3 regions of the Desulfovibrio sp. genome follow, and region 2 is predicted to be linked to each of the others. Evidence: predicted binding sites of a transcription regulator. Region 2 holds the regulator's gene; each other region holds the start of a gene.
The links. Region 2 encodes sigma-54, which starts transcription at its own class of promoters, with help from an activator protein. Its sites were predicted from a motif close to CTGGCACGGNNNNTGCTT; they were not measured.

Region 1 (7,506 bases), on a different contig from region 2:
GCTTTTGCCCTGCACCTTGAACCCGCCAAAAGCGTTCACCGATTGCGGCGTGAGGCCAAGATGCCCCATGACGGGAATGGAGGCCCGCGTCAGCGCCCGCACTTCTGCGGCAAATTCCGCGCCGCCTTCAAGCTTGACCGCCTGGGCGCGGCCTTCTGTCATGAGCCGCCCGGCGTTGCGCACGGTTTCTTCCACAGAAACATGGTAGCTCATAAAGGGCATGTCGCAGACCACAAGGGCTTTTTGCGCACCGCGTGCCACGGCGGCGCAGTGGCGCACCATGTCGTCCACAGTGACGGAAAGCGTGTCGGGATAGCCCAGCATCACCATGCCCAACGAATCACCAACAAGCAGGGCATCCACCCCGGCCATGTCCATGACCCGCGCGGTGCTGTAGTCATAAGCCGTCAGCATGACGAGCTTTTCCTGCCCTTTGGCCTCGCGGAAGGTAACTATGGTGTTCTTCATGACTGAGCCTCCTTCTGGTTGGCATCGTGGGCCAGACCCATGATGAGGTGGGTAAGCTTGGCAGCCGTAAAGTCCGCATGGTGCAGGCCCTCAATGGGGGCCAGTTCCACCACGTCCAGTCCCACCACACGGCGACCCGCCACGCAGCGTTCCAGCATGTACTGGGCCTCGCGCCAGTTGATGCCGCCGGGCGAGGGCGTTCCTGTTGCTGGCATGATGGACGAATCAAGCCCGTCCACATCAAAGGTGATGTAAATGTTCTTGGGGAAATCCTCGGGCAGGGGCAGCTCCGGCAGGCCCACGCGGGCAAGGAAGTAGGCGTCGTAATGGGTGACGTTGAACTTCTTGCGGATCTCGGCTTCTTCCCGGCAGAAATCGCGCACGGCAAACTGCGTGAGCGGCAGGCCGAGGTCGGCCACGGCGCGGTACATGACGCTGGCGTGTGAAAAGGGGCTGCCCTCATACTGGGGCCGCAGGTCGGCGTGGGCGTCAAACTGCACAACGCCAAAGGGTTCGCCCGTTTTTTCAGCCTGCCGGGCCAGCGCACGTAAGGCCCCGAGCGTCACGGTATGCTCGCCGCCCAACACCACAGGCACTGCCTCGCAGGCAATGGCATGGGCCACAGCGGCCTCTATGCGGTCAAGCGTGTCGGTTATGGGGCCAGCGCAGTCCACGGCCTGAGCGGTAAAAAAACCTGACTCGCCAGGTGCGAATCCGCATTCCCAGGCTTCAAGCTGATGCGAGGCGGCAAGCAGAGCCTGAGGGCCTTTGACCGTGCCGCCGCCATAAGAAACGCTCTGCTCCAGAGGAACGGGGATAATGTGAAACCCTGCTTGCTCCGGCGCAGACTGGGGATATTCAGAAGCCAGAAACTTGTCTTGCATGTGATCCTGCCGTGATTTGACATAAAAAAACGGCCCGCTTGGGGAGGCAGGCCGTTTTGGTTGGAGGAGACTGTCAGCAAAAGAAAGGAAGGTACTTTCCAAGCTGCAATGGCCGTGCCACAAAAAGCAGCATACGAATAATCATATAACATGCTGCTTTTTATTGGTAATTTTTTACAGCCTCGCAATGGGCGCGTTAAAAATGTTTAACCCCTCGTACCTGCGCCCTGCCTGGAAGGCGCAAAACTGTACAAAATATTTTCTTGCACAGCCTACTGCACAGTATCCTTGCCCGGGGCAACAGCCGCACCCTGCAAAGAAAGGGAAAGCTTTTCGGCCAGTTCGCGCGCGGCGGGCGTATTGCGCCATTCGTCAAAGAGTTTCTGCCAGCCGCCAAAATCCACAAAGTTGCGGTCAAGCTGTGCTTCGTGCATCTGCACCCAGGCGTTGAAAAGCTGCATCTGCACCTGGAAGGTGGCGCTCTCAAAAATCATGGCCGCAGAATCGCGGGGCATGACCTGACCGTCCACATGGGCCAGAACGAAATTACAGACCGCGCGGCGGGAGGTTTCAAAGGTCACTTCCTGACCATTCATGTCTTCTGCCAGTGGCAGCAGGCGCGGAAACATCTCGCTGATGCGTTCCATGGCCTTGACCGGCACGGCGATGAACAGTGCGGGCTGGCCATCCGCAGCGGCAGGAGCATCGGGCTTTTCAGAGATGAAATAAAAACGCAGCCAGTTCTCGAACATTACGGCTTCCAGAACCTTGGCAACGCCATTCTGAAATTGTTCTTGAGCTTCGGGCATGGAGACTCCCTTAGTGTTTTACGGCCACGACCCGCAGCCGCCGATAATCAGCAATCCAACCGTCGTTATTCCACATGGATGCGCGCAGGGCATCCGCCACGGCGGCAAAAACTTTTTCCTGAGCCTCTGGGGCCACGCAATCCAGATCCTGGGCAAAAAACTGGGCCATCCAGCGGGCAAGGCCTTCTTCCCCGCCTTTGAGAGGGGTGGGCCTGTCGTATTCTTCCGCCAGCCGCACGGAAAATCCGTGGCGGCTCAGCAGGGCCGCATATTCCTGCGCCGAGGGAAAATAAAAACGCTCGCTGTTCAGATGCGCCGGGCCAATGCCCTCCCCCACCAGCGCGGCCTGAAAGGCCGCCCCAAAGGCAGCGCGGATACGCCCGATGTTACCTTGCGCGCCAAATTCGCACACCAGCAGGCCGCCGGGGCGCAGCGCCCGCGCCATGACGGCGGTCAAGCGCTCCTGATCTTCTATCCAGTGCAGCGCGGCGTTGGAAAACAGCGCGTCCACGCAGCCGTTCCACGGCATGTCGCAGGCGTCCATTACCAGAAATTCCACTCGCGGCAGACGCATCCTGGCCTGCACGATCATGTCGGGCGAGGCGTCAATGCCCACCACGCGGGCGGCTCTGGCGGTCAAGGCTTCTGTCAGTGCGCCAGTGCCGCAGCCTACGTCAACAACAAAGCCCAAACCATCGGGCAGCAGCCCCAGCAGGTTTTCACCGTAGGCTGCCACAAAGTCGTGGCTCTGGTCATAAAGACGGGCATCCCAATCCATGAATCCGATTCTCCCTGCGCGGCGAAAAAAAGCGCAAGCGCCACTTGTTGTAAACATCAGACTACAGCGCGTCAATGCGGCGGGCTGATTTGCAGCAACAATGCCGCCCGCTCCCTGCCAGAAATGATCGTGCTCAGGCCTGCTTTTCCCGTACGGCGCGCTTTTGCATTTCGCTGTTGCCAACTTGTCCGAGCACTGCGGCGGCAAGCCCCGTGCAGGCGCTCACGAGGCCCAGCGGCACGGCGGTATCGCCCCCGGCCAGCCCCACAAGGGGGGAGGTGCACGCGCCAAAAATAAAGACCGCCACGCCCAGAATGCCCGAGGCCGTTCCCGCGCCAACATTTTGCGCGCTGATGCCAAGCGTAAAGCTGGTGGGGAGCGTCATGCCCTGGAGGGCGATCATGAAAAACAGCCCCACGAGCAGCGGCAAGGGGGAAGCTGGCGCGATCACCGTCACGGCCAGTACGCCAAGGCAGGCCGCGCAACGCAGCGTGTTGCCGATTTGCAGCAAACGGGCTTCGCCAAAACGGCGCGACAGCCGGGCCGTGGCAAGGGCAACAAACATGACGCTCAAGGCGTTGCAGCCAAAAATGACGCTGTAGCCCTGCGGCGAAATGCCGTACATGCCCTGCAGCACAAAGGGCGAGGCCGCCACGTAACCAAAAAATCCGCCCATGGTGAAACCCTGCACGCCCACATAACACATGAAGGGTTTTTGCCGCAAAAGCTCGCCCATGGCCTTCCACGAAGCGCGCAAACCACCCTCGCGGCGCATGGTTTCCGGCAGAGTTTCCGACAGGCCTATGGCGCTCAGCACGATCAGCAGCACCCCAAAACCCGTCAGAAAATAAAAAATCAGGGGCCAGCCGCTCAAGGACGCCAGCCAGCCGCCCAGGAGCGGCCCGGTAATGGGCGCAATGCCGTTGACCGCCATGAGCAGGCTCATGAAGTTGGTCAGCTCCGGCCCGCGAAACAGATCGCAAGCCATGGCGCGGGCCAGCACAATGCCCCCTGCCCCGCCCAACCCCTGCGCAAACCGCAGGGCAATAAAGCTATTGCCCGTTTTGGCCGCAGCGCAACAGATGGAAGCCAGCGTAAAAAAGATCAGCGCCATGAACAGCGGCTTGCGCCGCCCGGTGGAATCTGAAATGGGCCCCACAAACAATTGCCCGAGGGCCATGCCCAGCAGACAGGCCGTGATGGTCAACTGCGTTGTTGCCGTGGAGATATTAAGGTCTGCCGCCAGCGCGGGCAGGCTTGGCAGATAGGTATCAGTACACAGCGGGCCAAAAGCGGCCATCATGCCCAGCAGGAGCGCCAGAAACAGCCTGCGGCGGCGGGGCAGCCTTGCGCCGGCACCCACAATATAATCATTTTCCGTAATGCGCATGTTCGTCCTTTTTCTTTTCTTTGCGCGATATTCGGGACGGACGCTGGCAAAGTCAAGGGCGGGGAATGCCCCTGTGCGGCTCTGGTATGCGCTGCCGCCTTATGCTACCCTGCGCCCATGATTGATTACGCTCAAGCCCTTAACGAAGCCCAGTACGAGGCAGCCACCTGCGGCGATGGCCCGGTTCTGGTTGTGGCAGGTGCAGGCAGCGGCAAAACCCGCACCATCGTCTACCGTCTGGCATGGCTGGCAGAGCACGGCATCGAACCTGACGCCATGCTCCTGCTCACCTTTACCCGCAAGGCCGCGCAGGAAATGCTGCACCGCGCGGGCCTGCTGCTCAATCAGGGGCTTGCGGGCGTGCAGGGCGGCACCTTCCACGCCTTTGGCTTTGGGGCGCTCAGGCGCTGGAAACCCGAATGGCTTGGCGACAGACCCTTCACAGTCATGGACTCCGCCGACATCAACGAGGCGGTCAAGCACTGCAAGGATCAGCTCAAGCTGGGCAAGGGGGACAGGTCGTTTCCCAAGACCCAGAGCATTGTGGGGCTACTGAGCAAGGCCCGCAACAAGGAGCTGCCGCTGGACGAAGTGCTGCGGCGCGAGGCCTTTCACCTGCTGCCCCATGCCGATGGTCTGGCACGGCTGGGTGATGCCTACAATGCCTACCGCCGCGACAAGGGCCTGCTGGATTACGATGATCTGCTGTTCGAGCTTGAGGCCCTGCTGCGTGAAAATCCGCTGGCGGCCGCCTCGCTGCGGCAGAGGTTCAGCCATATTCTTGTGGACGAATATCAGGATACCAACCTGGTTCAGGCCCGCATTGTGCGCCTGCTGGCAGGGCCGTTGGACGGCCCCCCAGGCAACGTCATGGCCGTGGGCGACGAAGCCCAGTCCATCTATGCCTTTCGCGGCGCCAATGTGCGCAACATATTGGACTTCCCCACGCTTTTTCCCGGCGCGCGTGTTGTACGGCTGGAAGAAAACTATCGCTCCACCAAGCCCGTGCTGGATGTGGCCAACAACCTGCTCTCCCACGCCGCAGAATCTTTCCGCAAAAATCTGTTCACGCGCAAGGAAGGCGGCGACCCGGTACGCCTTGTGACCCCGCTCAGCGACATGAGTCAGGCCAAGCTGGTGGTGCGCCGGGTTGAAGAACTGCTGGCTACCCATCTGCCGCACGAAATCGCGGTGCTGTTCCGCGCGGGCTTCCATTCCTATAATCTGGAAATGGCCCTCAATCAGGCGGGCATTGCCTTTCGCAAATACGGGGGGCTGCGCTATACCGAGGCTGCCCACGTCAAGGATGTTATCGCCTACGCCCGCCTGCTGCTCAACCCGCTCGACCTGCCCGCCTTTGCCCGCGTGGCGGCCCAGCACAGCGGCATTGGCCCCAAGACGGTGGAAAAACTCTATGCCGTGGCCCGTAGCGGCGACCAGAAATCCACAGAAAAAGCCTTTGCCAAGTTTCCGGGTTTTCTGGAAGACATGCGCTTTGTGGACGACCTGCGCGCCCGGCCCATGCCGCCCTCGGCCACGCTGTCGTCCGTTCTTGAGCATTACCGCCCTCGCCTCGAGGCCCTCTACCCGGAAGACTGGCCCCGCCGCCAGCAAGGGCTGGAAGAAATCATCCAGATGGCCTCCGGCTACAGCGAACTGGATCTTTTTGTGGCAGATCTGGCCCTTGAAGCGCCGGACGATGACGAGGCCGACAGCAACGAAGGCAAGATCACCCTTTCCACAGTGCATTCGGCCAAGGGGCTGGAGTGGAACGCCGTCCTGATCATTGATCTGGTGGAAGACCGCTTTCCTTCGCGCCACGCTCTGGCCCGGCCAGAAGATTTTGAAGAAGAGCGCCGCCTCATGTACGTGGCCTGCACCCGCGCGCGCCAGTGCCTTGACCTCTACGCCCCTGCCTCGCTCTACAACAGGGCCGAGCGTGGCAGTCAGCATGTGAGCCAAAGCCCCTTTGTGCGCGAGCTTGCGCCCGGTATGGTTGAAGAGTGGATTGAAGGCTTCGGCGGTACGCTCTCGCGCCGCAGCGTTGGCGGCGTGGGCTTTGGGCGCAAAACTGCCATGCCTCCTGCTGGCGGCCTTGGCGGCGCGCAAGGCTTTTCGGGCGGGCTTTTGCCGCGTCCGCAGCGCCCGCCGAGCCACGATGCCTATGACGATTGCCAGCTTGCGCCAGACGATGCGCCGGTGAATGCGCCAGCAAGCGGCTCGGGCAAGCAGACTTTTCCCTTTGCGACCCCCGCGTCCGCCCCTGCGGCAGCGCAGGGGAGTTCAAGGCCGCAGGCCGCAGGCGATGGCGAACTGTGCTACTGCCGTCACCGTATTTTCGGGCGCGGCAAGATCGTGCGTCATTTGCCGCCGGACAAGGTACAGGTGAATTTCCCCGGCTTCGGCCTCAAGGTCATCCTGAGCGAATATCTGATTCTGGAGAGCTGATATGGTTCCGCCCCACGCATCCCCTGCTTCTCATGGCTCTCTTTCTGAAGACGGCATTCTGGCCTGTCTTGGCAGACACTTTCCGCAGACCGGGCCTTCCCTGCTGCTGGGCAGGGGTGATGACTGCGCCGTGCTGCGCGGCGGCAAGCCCCTGGCCGTGAGCAGCGACCTTTTCCTGGAAGACGTGCATTTTCGCCGTTCGTATTTTACCCCTGAAGAAACAGGCTACAAGGCGCTAGCCGTCAATGTGAGCGATCTTGCGGCCTGCGGGGCGCGGCCCGTGGCCTTTACCCTGTGCCTCGGCCTGCCTGGCTGGGTGGACGAACCGTGGTTGGACGCGTTTTTCTCCGGCATGGCAGGTCTTGCCAAGCAGCACAACATGGTGCTGGCCGGGGGCGATCTTTCCGGCTGCGAGCGTCTGCATATTTCTGTGACCGTGTGGGGCGAGCCCGCCGACCCAGGCACCTTTCTTGTGCGCGGCGGCAGCATGCCCGGCGATGTGCTCTTTGTGGTGGGGCGGCTCGGTCTTGCCCGCGTGGGGCTCAAGGCCCTTGAAACGCAGGGTCGGGCAGCCCTGGAGCAATGGCCCGCCGCCTGCGCGGCACACCTGCACCCCGAGCCGCAGGTGGACGCGGGCCTCATGCTGGCGCGGGCCGGGTTCAACGCCCGCCCGCCTGCACTCATGGATGTTTCTGACGGCATCATGCGTGATCTGCCCCGGTTGCTTGG
Region 2 (7,506 bases):
GTCTTCTTGTTTTCGTCCGTCATGACAACCTCACGCAACAGAACGTGCCAGCTTTTTTAGCCAAGTTCAAGGTGCCGATGCTCCAGAAAAGCCGGATAATCAGCCTGCCGCAGCGCCTGTAAAATTTCTTCGGCCATTGCCACCGAGCGGTGGCGGCCGCCGGTACAGCCCACGGCCACGGTTATGCGGTAGCGGCCTTCGGCCTCCATGAGCGGCAGCATAAAAAACAGCAGATCAACCAGCTTGTCGCGATATTCGCGGGCATGGGGCGAATTGAACACATAGTCGGCAACGGGTTTGTCCTTGCCGCTCATGGGCCGCAGCTCTTCCACAAAATAGGGGTTTGCCAGAAAGCGCAGGTCAAAAACCAGATCAGCCTCGCGCGGCACGCCGTATTTGAAACCGAAAGAAATCACGTTGACCCTGATGGCCCGCAGCTTGCCCTTGTTGCCGCTCCAGCGCTTCTGGATGGCGCGCCGCAGGTCGTGGATAGAAAAACGCGAAGTGTCGATGACCAGATCAGCCATTTCGCGCAGGGGGCGCAGACTGCTGCGCTCTGCCAGAAGCGCCGCCTCAAGGCCCATGCCCTCGCGCTCCAGCGGATGCGGGCGGCGGGTCGAGGCATAGCGGCGAATGAGTTCCTGATTGTTGGCCTCAAGAAAAAGCAGCATGGGGCGGATGTTTTTGCCCGCGAGCATGCTCAGGCAGTCGTTGATGTCTTCCACAAAATTGCTCTGGCGCAGATCCATGCCGAGGGCGATGCCCTTGAAGTGGCTCATGGAGGGGCGCGACATCATGTCCACCATTTCCATGACAAGGCTCACCGGCAGCCCATCGACCACAAAGTGACCCATGTCTTCAAAAACCTTGAGCGCCGTGCTTTTGCCAGCGCCGGAAAGGCCCGTGACAATGCACACCTGCACATCCACGCCGGGAACGGGCGCGTCAGCATCAGGCTGTGCGGCAAGGGTGGAATCTGTGGCGGGTATCTGCGCGGAATCCTTCATGACATTCGCCTCTTCGGGGTCAGATCGCCGTTTGCAGCCGGGGTTATGCGCCACAGGCTTCTGACGGACGTTGCCAAATCCGCGCCGCGCTCAAGCCGGGTAAGGGCCATTGCGCGGCAAACGGCAGGGGGGGGTGCGCCTGAACGGGGGCGAGCTGTTGCCAGCCCGCCCCCCCATTATGAATGATTACAACACGGGGTCAATGAGGGCATAGCCGCTCACCTTGGTGCGGTATACCACATTGATGCGGTTGTTTTCTGCGTTAAAGAACACCAGAAACTCGCTGCCGATGGAATCAAGCTGCATGAGCGCTTCATCCAGATGCAGGGGCTTGGTGGCGAGGCGGTCGGTGCCGTCAGCGGGCTGCTGCACGTCGGCTTCGGCATCGAGGTTGTAGGTAAACACGTCCACATCCGTATTACGGGCATGCCGCCGCTGGGCCTTTACCCGGGCCACCTGGCGCTTGATCTGCGATTCAACCTTGTCTGTCACAAGGTCAATGGCTGCATACATGTCTGAGGTCTGTTCCGTGGCGTTGATGTGCAGGCCTTCGCCTGTAACGGTCACTTCGCAGCGATGGCGGAACTTATCGACTGTCAGCACAACGGCAACTTCAAGGCCAGAGGCCTTGCCAAAAAACCGTCCCAGCTTTTCCATGCGGCGACGGGCATACTTCTTCAGATGTTCGGAGGCTTCAAAATTCTTGAAAGCAAATGAGATGTTCATAAGTTCCTCCTAAGTATTGAGCCACTCGACGGGGAATCAGAAATGCTCCTTGCGCCTTGACGAAGATGGAATATCAAGCGCCGTGCGGTATTTTGCCACCGTGCGCCGCGCAATATTGACCTTGAGACGCTCCTTGAGCATTTCGCCGATACGCTCATCGCTGAGGGGGGATCGGGTATCTTCCTCAGAGATGAATTTCTTGATCAGAGCCTTGACGCTTTCTGAGCCTACCTGACTTCCGTCATCGAGTTCAAGGCCGCTGTTAAAGAAAAACTTCAATTCAAAGATGCCGTGGGGCGTTGCCACATACTTGTTGGTGGTAATGCGGCTCACCGTTGATTCGTGCATGCTGATATCGTCAGCAATATCCTTGAGAATGAGCGGCGCGAGCTTGGTCACGCCGTCTTCAAAAAATGGCTGCTGATGGCGCACAATGCTTTCCATAACCTTGTAAAGCGTGCGCTGGCGCTGATACAGGCTCTTGATAAGCCATGAGGCGGAACGGATCTTTTCGGAGCAGTAGTCCTTTTCCTTATCCGAACTGCCAATATTCATCTGGCTCATGGCCGAAAGCTGCAACTGGGGCAGGCCGTCATCATTGAGCAAAATCACAAATTCGTCGCCCATCTTGTACACAAATACATCGGGGCTTACGTAAGTTGGCTCGCCGCCGCCAAAACTTGCGCCGGGCAATGGGTCAAGGCTCTGAATGATATCCAGATACTCCTTGAGCTCTTCCATATCGAGCTTGAACTTGCGCAGCAGGGGCTTGTAGCGCTTGGCCTCGAGGTCTTCAAGGTGCGATTCTACCAGCTCCACGAGGATGGGGTCGCGGGCGTAGTTGAGGCTTTTGATCTGCACCATCAGGCATTCGCGCGCATCACGCGCGGCAACGCCGATGGGGTCAAAAAGCTGCACCCTTTCAAGCACGGGCAACACGGCCTCGGGCGCAACCTGGGCCATTTCTGCCACTTCTTCAATGCTGGCTTGCAGATACCCGGCGGAGGAGAGATTGCCGATGATGACCTCGCCAATCCCCTTCTGCTCTTCTGTCAGCGAAGAAAGGCGCAACTGCCAGAACAGATGCCCTTCTAGGGTGGGCTTGGCCGCATAGCGGGCTTCAAGGGGCGAAATTTCTTCGGCAAGTTCAAATTCGCGTGACTGCGAAAGGCGGGGTGTGCTGGCAAACTCGCCGAGGTAGTCTTCCCAGTCGGCGTCCTTGGCCAGTTCCCTGTCGTACACTTCCTCCTTGGGCGCTTCGCGGCTGTCGTCGTGCTGCTCCTGGGAGGCATCGTCCGTAAGTGAAGATTCTTCGAGAAAGGGGTTTTCAAGCAGCTCCTGCTGCACAGTTTCCAGAAGTTCCACGCGTGAGAGTTGCAACAGCTTGATTGCCTGCTGCAATTGCGGGGTCATTACCAGTTGCTGTGACAGCTTAAGTTGCTGCCGTAGTTCCAGTGCCATGTGTACTCTTTTGCCTTAACTAGCCATAGGACTATAGAATTATCTGTTTACAAGTACTGTGCCACATCTGCAAAAATTATGCAATAGCTAACAGTTGCAAGATCAGGTTCGCGGCATCCCTATCCTGAGGCACGGGCTGCCCGCGTCAAAAACCCAGATTTGGCGCAGTTTTTGCGCCGCTGAAAATAAACTGCGCACCAAAAAAGGGGAAGGCAATGCCCTCCCCTTTTTGCGCGATTTTGCGATACCCAAGCGTGGTGAAAACCAATAAGCCTCGCTGCGTTAACGCCGCGAATTACACCTTGGCGAACTTTTTCGCCGCTCCGATAAATTCGCGGAACAGCGGATGCGCGTTCATGGGCCGGGATTTGAATTCGGGGTGGAACTGGCAGCCAAGGAACCAGGGGTGGTTCTTCAGCTCAATGATTTCCACAAGCGAATCGTCAGGGGCGGTGCCGCTGAAAACCATGCCCTTTTCGCCCAGCATTTCCTTGAAGGCATTGTTGAATTCGTAGCGGTGACGGTGGCGTTCATCAACCATGCCCTTTTTGTAGGCCACAAAGGCCTTGGTATCGGGCTGCACCTTACAGGGGTAGGAGCCAAGGCGCATGGTGCCGCCCTTGTCGCTACCCGCGTCGCGTTTTTCAACGTTCTTGGTGCGGAAGTCGAACCACTCGGTCATAAGGTAGATAACCTTGTGGTCAGAAAGCGGGTTGAATTCTTCCGAGTTGGCGTCATCAAGGTTTGCCACGTGGCGGGCAAATTCGATAACCGCGCACTGCATGCCAAGGCAGATGCCGAAGAAGGGAATGTTGTTTTCACGCGCATAGCGGATGGCGGCAATCTTGCCTTCCACGCCGCGGTAGCCAAAGCCGCCGGGCACAAGAATGCCGTGACAGCCCTTGAAGGATTCCGCGCAATTACTTTCGTCCACATTTTCGGAATTGACGTAGCGCAGCTCCACCTCAACACGGTTGGCAACGCCACCGTGGATGAGGGCTTCGTGCAGGCTCTTGTAAGCTTCCTTGAGGTCAACGTACTTGCCCACAATGGCAATGGTGACCTTGCCCTTGGGGTTGGCGCAGTCGCTCACGAGCTTTTCCCAGGCTTCAAGGTGGGCATTGCGCGCGGGCAGGCGCAGCATGATGGCTACCTTCTGGTCAAAGCCTTCTTCATAGAACTTGAGCGGCACTTCATAAATATTGTTCACGTCCACCGAAGAGAACACGGCGTCCTGATCCACATTGCAGAACAGGGCAATTTTGCGGCGCAGTTCTTCGGGGATGCTCTGCTCGCAGCGGCACAGAATAATGTCGGGCTGAATGCCGATGGAGAGCAGTTCCTTGACGCTGTGCTGGGTGGGCTTGGTCTTGTGCTCGCCAGCGCTGCGCAGGTAAGGCACCAGGGTAAGGTGAATGTTCAGGCAGTTGTCGCGCCCAAGGTCGGAACGTAACTGACGGATGGCCTCAAGAAAGGGCAGGCCTTCGATGTCGCCCACGGTGCCGCCAATTTCGATAATGGCGACATCGGGCGCGTCCTCGCCATCGGAAAGGGAGAGCACCACGCTCTTGATTTCATCAGTAATGTGCGGGATCACCTGCACCGTGGCGCCCAGGTAATCGCCGTGACGTTCCTTGGCGATAACGTGGTTGTAAATGGCACCGGAAGTGGTGTTGTTCTTCCGCGACATGGGCACGTTAAGGTAACGTTCGTAGTGCCCGAGATCCAGATCCGTTTCCGCGCCGTCATCGGTAACAAAGACCTCGCCGTGCTGGAACGGGTTCATGGTGCCGGGGTCAACATTGATGTAAGGATCAAGCTTCTGGATGGTTACCGTAAGCCCGCGCGTTTGCAGCAGCGCGCCCAAAGACGCAGCCGCGAGGCCCTTGCCTAACGACGACAGAACGCCGCCCGTCACAAAAATGTATTTAGTTTTCATGCACTTCCACCTGTACTTGGGTATGTTGAATAGTTCAACCAAACAGTCTTAACCCAAATTGAATTTTTTGGCTAGCATTGACTAAGTAAAACAAGCTAAGTAATGTGTTATTCCCTTTTCAGCGTGCGTGCCCACCACAAGCGGCCCGCGCGCCGGTCATCTGTTATGCCCGGCGCGGGTCAGCCAAGGTTCCCAAGGCAAAAGCACGTCCGGCCCACACCGCAAGGCATGGCCGGGATTATCCGCGTTGCAAAGCCAAGGAGGCTTCCCCCGCATGGGTACGGTCAACACACTGGTCATCACCGGCTACGGTACAAATTCGCACATGGAAACAGCCCACACGGCCCGTCTGGCCGGTGCCGACAAGGCCGATGTGGTGCATTTTTCCGATCTGGTGGCGGCCAAGGTTCGCCTTGCCGACTATCACTTTTTGATTTTCCCCGGCGGGTTTCTGGATGGCGACGATCTCGGCGCGGCCCAGGCTGCGGCCATGCGCTGGCGTTACCTCAAGGACGACGCGGGCGCAGCCCTGTTGCAGAGCTTGCGCGAGTTTTTGGATGAGGGCAAGCTGATTTTGGGCATCTGCAACGGTTTTCAGTTGCTGGTCAAGCTGGGCGTGCTGCCTGCCCTTGGCGGCCAGCGCTTTGAGCGCCAGGTTTCACTGGGCAACAACGATTCCGCCCGCTTTGAAGACCGCTGGGTGCATCTGCTGCCCAATGCGGCAAGCCCCTGCGTGTTCACCAAAAACCTGCCCCTGCTCTCCATGCCCGTGCGCCACGGCGAAGGCAAGCTCGTTGCCCGCGATGCGGACTGCCTGCGCCGCCTGGAGGAAGAAAACCTCATCGCCCTGCAATACGCAGACCCCGCAACGGGCAAACCTACGCAGGAATATCCGCTCAACCCCAACGGCTCCACCCTTGCCATTGCGGGCCTGACCGATCCCACCGGCCGGGTGCTCGGCCTTATGCCCCACCCCGAGGCCTTCCACCACGTGACCAACCACCCCGGCTGGACGCGCGGCGAGCTGGATGCCCCCGGTACGCTCATTTTTGTGAATGCCGTGCGCTACCTGCGCGGCCAATAGAGAGAACAAAGGCACGTCTGAGGCTGGCGCGCATTATATAATGTACTGCACAGCCCGGCCCAACTTGCTGCCTTGATTATTCTCGCCATGATTGTTCTGGGGAGGCTTTACTAAGCCTCCCCTTTCTGTATACATTTTGGGCATGGCGCGGCCTTGCAGCAGACAGCTCCCGCGCAATGTTTATTGACAAAGCACACGGGCTTCGATAAATTCTTTGATTCCGAAGAGCTGAACCCCCTTTGGATTTTCCTGCGCGCACGCGTCAGACAAGGTGCGAAACGACATTGCCACAACACGTTGCACATTTTTTTACGCCGTATTCAACGAGGCGCTTTCTCTGCACCAGCAAGAAAGTGCCTTTTTTTATGGTGGGTGATATCAATGCAACCTATTGAAATTATTAAGGCGATAGAAGAAATTGCACCCTTGGCCGCTGCCGCTGGCTGGGATGTTTCGGGCCAGCAGGTGGCGGCGCACAGGCAGGATGTTGCCAGGCTTGCCGTCTGCCTCGACCCAACGCCCGCATCCGTGCGTTCCGCGTTGGAAAGGGGCGCGCAATTTGTGCTCAGCCATCATCCGCTGCTGCTCAAGGCCGTGCTGCCCAACAGGCTTGACGACTACCACGAAGTGCTGCGCCTGCTGTTTCAGGCCGATGTACCGCTGTACGCGGCCCATACCTCGCTGGATGTCAATGCTTACGGCCCGGCAGGCTGGCTGGCCCGTGCGCTTGAACTACGCAATCTTTCAGTGCTGGAGCCTGTGGCCCCGGCTGTGGGGGATGATCTGCCGCTGGGTTTCGGCCTTGCGGGTGATCTGCCAAGCCCCATGACCGTGGCGCAGATTGCAGGCATCATTGCCCGCAACGCCCCCCTTGCCACAGCCACAGTGAGCGGGCCGGAACCGCAAACAATTACCCGCGTGGCCTACTGCACGGGTTCGGGTTCATCGCTGCTCGGCGCGGCGCAAGCTGCCCATGCGCAGCTTTTCATAACCGGTGATGTCAAATACCACACGGCGCTTGCCGCGGAAATCTGCCTTCTGGATGTGGGCCACCACAGCCTTGAGGAAGAAATGATGCTGCGCATGAGCCGGTTGCTGCAACAGCGCCTGCCAGAGACGGAAGTGTTTTTTGTTCCTTCCGCCTCGCCCTTCCGCCCTGTTGCCCTGTCATGATTTTATCAGGAGGACTCTCATGAGCAATGCCGTATATTTTGACCAGATCAAGCAGCTTGTTGAGCTGCAGAAGGTCGATGACGCCATCCACGCCGTCAAGCAGGACCTGAGCAGCG
Region 3 (7,506 bases), on a different contig from region 2:
ACAGGCGCGCACCTCTACCCTGTCGCCAGCACAGCCCATGCACTGCCTGCGAATGGCCCGCAAGGCCTGACGCGCGGCTTCTTCCGCCGGGGCGGGGCATTCCTCGCCCGCCAGTGTGGCAAGCCGCCAGGCCCAAAGGGGACACTCTTCATCCGCGCAGGCGCGAACCGCCTTGGCAGACGCACCCTGACACTCCAGACAAAACTGCCGGATGGCTGTCAGAGAACCATTCTTGCCCCTGCCGGAATTTTTTGCGCGTTCTGCGTCCGTGGTCATCAGGATTTGGAAGCCCCGCAGCATTTTTTGTATTTTTTGCCGCTGCCGCATGGGCAAGGATCATTACGCCCCACCTTGGGTTCCTGCCTGCGGTAGGCGTCAGGCCGCAGGGCCACGCCGTCCACATAATAAATCTTGTCGTCCTTGCGCTGAAAAAAGCTGCGCTCGCCCAACTGGCGGGGGATCCCTTCCAGCTCGTAATAGGCATAAAATTCAACGACATCAAAAAGTTCGCCGTGTTCTCCGGCGGGAACATCATTTTCGGTCGCGGCAATATCAAGACGCAGCCAAGTGATATCCCTGGTCTGCTCGGCCAGCTTGTCGGCGTCCACATTTTCCCGGTAGTCAGGATGCGTGGTTTCCACAAGCCACTGATGGCGGCCAAGCACATAGGCCGAATACCGCGAACGCATGAGGCTTTCTGCGTTCTGGGGCCAGGACGCGCCTTCAATATGGGGGCCGCAGCATTGGTCCAGAGACTGGCCGCTGCCGCAGGGGCAAAGTTGAGACATGAAAATTCCGCCTTGGTTTAAGCCCTCAGGGGGCATATGCAACACAATAAGCATAGCTTATGGCAAAGCAGGCGGCAAGAGCGGCAAGGCGGGATGAATGCGGGGGACAAAAAAAAAGCGGCATGCACAGGTGACGCGCCAAGTGCATGCCGCAGGAGACCGAACGACCTTATCTGTCTGTGACCGGAGGAGAGAGCGGCCTTGGAGGCCGCAATTGGACAAGACAGCCAGGACGAACGGCGGTATTGGTCGCACCGGCTTCTGCCGCCGGGCTTGTGATTGAGTCAAAATTCAGTTCAAGCGTGCCGTTCTTTGCTTCTTCGGCGCGGGCAGTGCCAAGGGGCATGCCTTGCGCATCATAAACGGCGCAGGGCGTTCCCTTTGCTGGCGCGCGCAGACCATACAGCAGGCACCAGATGTGGCCGGATTGCGCTTGCGCGGTAGTGTCAGCATTCTGTTCCACGCGCACGATTTCTCCGCAGCCAAGGGTTGTCAGTTGGCGTATGTACTTGCTGCCAAGCCTGAACACCACAACCCCGCCCAACAGGGCCAGACCACAGCATCCCGCAGCCAGCACAAAGGGGTTATAGCCGGTAACGCGCCGCAAGTACGAAGTAGACGCCGCCCGCATGGCGGTTTCATCGGCATGCACAATAACAGTATAGTGCTGCGTGGTGCTGGCAGCCGCACCCCTGAAGGAAACCTTCAGGCCGTAACTGCCGGGTTCCGCCACGGCATCGGCGCGCACACTGCCTCGCCACATGCCGTTGCCAAACCAGTAGCCCGCAAAGAATCCTTCCAGATCATAAAAAAGGGCCGGATTTTCCGGGATAAATTGCGCCTTGAGGTCGCTGTTGACGGGATTTTTGATGGTCAGCGGCCCGGATATGGACACGCTGCCGCCGGGCAGCAATTCGATCACATCCGCGCCAGACCTTGCGAGTCCTTGCAGGCCGTCAAGCATTCCCAGCAGGGCAAAACCCAGCAACAGGGCGCACAGAGCGCCCCAGTACCGCTGCCGGGCACGGGTCTGGAGGCAGTTTTGCCAACCCTGACTCTTGATGAATTCCCCCATAGGTTCCTTCCTGCCCGCCTGTGGTATGGTCATGACACACGACATGCTGCTGCTCCCGTTTATCGGCGATCAATGACAGGGCACATGGACGCTTCGGCCACGTGCCAGCTTACGAGCCGCTGCCCGAGGCGCGGCAGTTCCACAAGGCTCTGAAACTCGGCGGGATATACCTGACGCACCTTTTTGGTGAGCCAGAAGGCCCCTGCCCACGTAGGCACCGTGATGCCAAAAAACCATGCGCAGAACACCAGTTCCGAGGCCCCAGAACTGTGGGCCGACTGATACATGCCCACAAAGATCGCGCCAACCATGACTGCGTTGGCCGCAACCCGGATTATGCTGGAATAGAGGGTCTGACGGTAACTGTTCATTGATGCTCTCCTGAGTGTGTTTGTCCACCCGAGGTGCGCCGGAGCGGGGCGAACCGCTCCGGCGCGCAGGGTGGGGGTAGGCACCCTGGGGGTTTACTTCTTGAAGATGTTGGTCTTGGACACGTTCATGATACGCATGGCCTGGGCCTTGTCGGCATTGCGGTAGGCAATGCGCATTTCGTCGCCTGCGGTCCACACATAGGCCGGGTAATCCTGGGCTTCAGCAGGAATCTTAAAGGTAATCAAAGACTTCTGACGGCCAGAGTACACGGTGACGGTCTGCTGATCCTTGTCGATAATGGGGAAGGTCTTGCCCTTGACCTTGGGATGGTCGGAGCCGACGTTCTTTTCCACATCGGTGAACTGCACGGCCAGTTCGCGCACGCTGTTGGTCTTCTGGTCATAGATAAGCACGGTGTTCTTGGCTAGGTCGATCATCAGGCGGCCGCCCACACTGGGACTCGGGCCCATGTCTTTGGATTCCACAGGCAGCTTGAAGGTATGCGTGCCGCCGCTGTAGTGCGGGTTAAACTGATCGTGCGTCACGTCCACCACGATGGTGAGGGTATTGGCTGCGGGATCAAAGGCCACACAGCGTCCCTGTTCCACGCCTCCGTCAAAGTTGCAGCCGGTGAGCAGTGCAACAGAGAAGGCCATCGCCAGCATAAGCATCAGGTTACGAATCTTCATGGCGGGTCTCCTTCTAGTTGGCCGCGGGCTGGTTCTTCTTGGCGGCAATTTCCGCCTTGGCGCCCTGTACCATCTTGACGGTTATGTAAAGGGAGATAGCCGACACGAAACCAAGTACGTCGACTGTAGCAGCCGGGCCAAGCAGCCAGCCCCATGCCGGGAATTCAGCTTCAACCAGCTTGCACACAACCGAGATGAGGCAGCCGATAACGGCCAGGCCAAACACGAAGCGGATGCCGTAGCCCTTTACATACTTGGTGGCGACAACGCCGATCTGCGCGCCGATGGCCGCACCGCACAGCATGATGAGAGCGGCAAGCAGTTCCACGCGGCCCTTGTATGCGTACGAAGCCGTGCCGTAGAGGCCGGAGATGGCGACTTCAAAGAGGTCCGTACCCACCGCCAGATGGGTGGGGCAGCCGACAAGATACACCAGGGCGGGCATGCGGATAAGACCGCCGCCGATGCCGAGGATACCAGCCAGCCAGCCGGTGAAGAAACTGACGAAGATGGGCAGCCATGCGGAGCAGGTGATGTTGGCCTGCTTGAAGTGGAACACGGGCGGAATCTTGATGGCGTGCAGGCGGGAGGCCCAGTCAACGCCGGTGGCACCGTGGTCAAGTTCCCTGTTCTGGGCCTTGGCTTCGCGTTCCTTCCTGCGGCGGGCGGCGATATCGTGAAATACAAGCCATGCCAGCAACACCAGCAGGACAACGTACAACCAGCGCACGACCTTGTCGACGGAACCCAGACGTTCCAGCCACATGACCATCTGCGCGCCAACTTCCACGCCCACGATGGTACCAACCAGCATGGTCAGGCCCAAACCGTAGTCAACGTTGCCGAACTTGCCGTGCCGCATGGTCGAGATAAGCGATTTACCCGCCATCTGCGCCACGTCGGTACCAATGGCAAAGGCCATGGGGAAACCAAGAATGTTCAGGCCGGGGGTAACCATCCAGGCGCCGCCCATGCCGAAGAAGCCGCCGATAATGCCAACGCCCAAACCAAGAATGACAAGGCCCGGCCAGAAAATGAACACGCCGGAAATGGGCATCAAAATATACAACCATTCCATAACTTGCCTCCTTCCGACTACTTTTCGGACAATTCGCGGTGCCTGAGGTCAATGCCGATGTGCGTCATGACGACATCCGCCAGCCAACCCAATATGCAACCTGTGACCGGGATGATGGCCATAGTCAGAATGGCAAAAAAGAAGTGGCTTTCATTATACATTTCAGCCCACCAGTACAGTATACCGTCAAGCTTGCGCGTATCGGCAACCACCACAACGTTGGCAACCTTGCCGCCGCCAGCAGCCAGGGCCGCGCCGGGCAATGCCGCAACCAGCAGCGCGCAACCTGTAAGCCATGTCCAGAGCCTCTGCATCCTTTTCATAACTTCCTCCACATCAAAATGTGACATCTCCACTTCAACCACATCTTACCCATTTTGCGATGACTCCCGTCGGGGCAGGCACCGCCTCGTTGCCTCGAATGTGAAAGTATTAGCAAAGGCTGTGCCATTGCATAATTATTGCCTGTAATTGCGCCTTTTTTTCTATTTTTGCGCGAAAATTCTTGTCACGAAGGGCAATGTTTTTTATACTCAGCCCCAAGATTGCGCTTTTTTGCACAAAACAGGGAATCACCATGCGCTTACACAGAACACTTCCCCAGGGCAGCTCACTGGAGTTCACGGCGTTCTTTATGAATCGCAGCCTTGCAAGCCGCATGCTGATGCTAGGCTTGCCCCTGCTGGCGCTCGTACTGCTGATTATTTTTACTGCTACAGGCAGCAGCATCGAGGCCATTCTTGATCGCGCAATTGCGCGCAATGCACAGCTTCAGTCACAGGCAATGAGCCTTGCGCTGGAACAGGCCCTTGAAGAAACGCGCAATCAGCTGCTTATTCTCGCTGCTGGCTCCATGGATCAAAAAGACATGGCCAACCGGCTCAAATTCCGCGCCAAGGCCGGCGGCTTGCGCTACAGGGAACTGGCTTTTGAGGGTTTGGCTCCTGACAACCGCTATCTGCTTGTCAACACGGGCGGAGATATCATCAATGTTCCCATGCGGCAGGCTCTTGCCAGCCCCACCGGCCCCTTCCACTCCATTGCTTCTGAACACCGCACCGGGCACGTCAGCGTTGCTCAACCCGTGGAAGTGACCTACTCCATGGTGCCGGTTAAGGGCAGCAACCAGAATATCAACCTGCACGTGCTGCGTTTTTCCACCCCGGTTCATGATGCGGAAGGCACGTTTGCCGGCTACCTGATGCTTTCGCTGGATCTGCGGGAGCTGCGGGATATCCTGTCCACATACTCCGGCCCCAATGCCCCCATTGCCGCATCAGGCGATGAGGGGCGCGTGCGTACACTTTTTTTTGATCGCGATGGCTGGATGCTCTTTCAGTCCGAGGTGCCGGATGCTGGTCTGGCCCAGCGCAGCTTGGGCACGGATGCCGTGCGCGCTGGTTTTATCGGCGATTTTGGCAGGCCGGGATTCAACACCGCATTCCGGCCCGGCCCTGAGCACCTCAATTACTGGAACATGGTATCCGATGTGCAGGAGGGCAAATCAGGCCAACTTCCCCTTTCTGAAAACAGCTCCCTGTGGAGCAGCAGCCAGATGCGGGTGGAGAGGGTAAGTTACGTGCCTGTAACCTTTAGCCCAGCTTCGCAGGCAACAATCGTACTGGGCGGTCTGGCGGTACTGGACACCAGTTTTACCACCACACGCACGGGCGTGCAGCTCATGGGCATCTATGTGGGGGCCTTTGTTGGCGGCATGCTGCTTTTGGGCCTTAGCCTTTGGTGGCTGGCACGGCAGACGGGCAGATCGCTCAATGCCGTAACTGCGGAACTTGAACGCTGCAACGCCGAAGGGGATGACAACAATATAGATATGCCCCAACTGCCGCGCGAACTGGAACGGCTCAAGTCTGGTATAAACACCCTGCTTGAACGCTTGCGCTTTGCCGCGGAGGCCCGCCGCCTGCGAGCCGCAGAGGATGATGCCCAGCAGCAGCGCGAGCCAGTGGAAGATCTACCGCATCCCGAAGACCTGCCCGTCAACAGCCTTATTGGCACATCACCCACCATGCTTGCCTTGTGCGACAATGTTCGCAAGGCATCGCAGGTGATGGCCGACGTGCTGGTTGTGGGCGAAACCGGCACAGGCAAGGAGCTGGTTTCCGAAGCCATCCACAGGCTCAGCGCGCGGGCGTCGGGGCCGTTCATTACCATCAATTGCGGCGCTCTGGATGAAAATCTGCTTATGGATACGCTTTTCGGGCATGTGAAAGGCGCATTCACCGAGGCGCGCGCGCCGCGCAAAGGGGCTTTTCTGACGGCGCAGGGCGGCACCCTCATGCTGGACGAAGTAGGCAATGCTGCCCCCAAGGTGCAGCAGGCCCTGCTGCGGGCGCTCTCCACCAGGCGAATCAGGCCGCTTGGCAGCGATGAAGACATGCCTTTTGACACGCGCATCATTGCGGCGACCAATGCTTCCCTTTTAGATGATTCACAGAAGGGTTCGTTCCGCGAAGATTTGTACTACCGGCTGGCCGTCATCACCATCAACACGCCGCCGCTGCGGGAGCGTAAGTCGGATATTCCCTCGCTGGCGGTCTTTTTTCTCTCAGAGGCTCTCAAGGCCAAGGCCAGGCTGAAAGCCGAGGGTGCGGCACAACCCGTTGGCGCTCTGACTGCCATGACCGCCGCCATGCCGCAGGTCAGCAAAGGAGCAATGGCCAAGCTGATGGACTACGACTGGCCCGGCAATGTACGCGAATTGAAAAACACCCTCACGCGGGCCCTGACATTCTGCGAAGGTGGCATTCTACTTGCAGAAGATATTCAGCTTGGCGCGGCTACCCAGGCGCAAAGCGACGCCATTCCGGCAGGTCAGAGCGAAACTGCGGCAGCTCCGGCGCAGGAATCGCGCAAACCGCAGGAGGATCCTTGCGAGCAGGGATTTTGCGCAACGCCCACTGCCGAAGATCCTGCATCGGCAGAAGGTCTGCCCGGCAAGTTGATCAACCCTGCTACCGCGGATATTCCCGTGCAGGCCCCTGTGGGCGAATCTGCCCCTCAGCCGCAAAACGAGGCCCCCGCACAACTGGATACCCTGCTGCGCGGCAAGGACTCTGCGGACAAGCTCAACCGGCGCGTCATGGAGGTCTGGCCGACCATCGCCGCTTCGGGCAGCATCAGCAGGCAGGAATATCAGGCGCTTGCCGGGAAAAACATTTCCATGCGCACGGCCCAGTACGACCTGCAACTGCTTGTGCAGTTGGGGCTTGTGCGCAAGGACGGACGCGGCCCTGCGCAGAGATATATTGTAATCGGGCAGGGACGCTAACGAGCGACATTTACGCATCAGACATTCAGCATCATCAGTTTCAGGGCATGACGAAAATCTGCGATCAAGGATATCCGTATGGCCTCTCTGCTGAAAAAACTGTTTGGCATTGCTCCCCGGGTTGGTCGCGAGGCGGCCATGGACGCCTTCAACAAGCGTTATGTTTCGTTCAAGGAACTGCTCCAGGCCAATGCAGATCTGGCCGGGGTAATGGC

Region 1: speB (agmatinase) is a predicted target of sigma-54. The motif match lies at 1,456-1,473, and genes of this name have one in related genera.
Region 3: QZ383_RS09430 (DVU0150 family protein) is a predicted target of sigma-54. The motif match lies at 4,436-4,453, and genes of this name have one in related genera.

What each region holds. Positions count from the first base shown of each region.
Region 1 is NZ_JAHZCJ010000011.1:79,504-87,009, forward strand. It holds gene panB (3-methyl-2-oxobutanoate hydroxymethyltransferase) at 1-468, opposite strand, end outside; gene speB (agmatinase) at 465-1,352, opposite strand; gene QZ383_RS13245 (hypothetical protein) at 1,625-2,161, opposite strand; gene QZ383_RS13250 (class I SAM-dependent methyltransferase) at 2,172-2,939, opposite strand; gene QZ383_RS13255 (multidrug effflux MFS transporter) at 3,073-4,329, opposite strand; gene QZ383_RS13260 (ATP-dependent helicase) at 4,447-6,777, shown strand; gene thiL (thiamine-phosphate kinase) at 6,779-7,506, shown strand, end outside.
Region 2 is NZ_JAHZCJ010000001.1:528,018-535,523, reverse strand. It holds gene QZ383_RS02280 (PTS sugar transporter subunit IIA) at 1-23, opposite strand, end outside; gene rapZ (RNase adapter RapZ) at 57-1,007, opposite strand; gene raiA (ribosome-associated translation inhibitor RaiA) at 1,194-1,733, opposite strand; gene rpoN (RNA polymerase factor sigma-54) at 1,770-3,194, opposite strand; gene QZ383_RS02260 (CTP synthase) at 3,490-5,133, opposite strand; gene QZ383_RS02255 (phosphoribosylformylglycinamidine synthase subunit PurQ) at 5,408-6,217, shown strand; gene QZ383_RS02250 (Nif3-like dinuclear metal center hexameric protein) at 6,599-7,390, shown strand; gene QZ383_RS02245 (C4-type zinc ribbon domain-containing protein) at 7,410-7,506, shown strand, end outside.
Region 3 is NZ_JAHZCJ010000006.1:130,107-137,612, forward strand. It holds gene QZ383_RS09400 (hypothetical protein) at 1-276, opposite strand, end outside; gene QZ383_RS09405 (YchJ family protein) at 276-788, opposite strand; gene QZ383_RS09410 (hypothetical protein) at 958-1,863, opposite strand; gene QZ383_RS09415 (hypothetical protein) at 1,923-2,234, opposite strand; gene QZ383_RS09420 (DUF4881 domain-containing protein) at 2,328-2,924, opposite strand; gene QZ383_RS09425 (sulfite exporter TauE/SafE family protein) at 2,938-4,002, opposite strand; gene QZ383_RS09430 (DVU0150 family protein) at 4,020-4,325, opposite strand; gene QZ383_RS09435 (sigma 54-interacting transcriptional regulator) at 4,637-7,291, shown strand; gene QZ383_RS09440 (PEP/pyruvate-binding domain-containing protein) at 7,370-7,506, shown strand, end outside.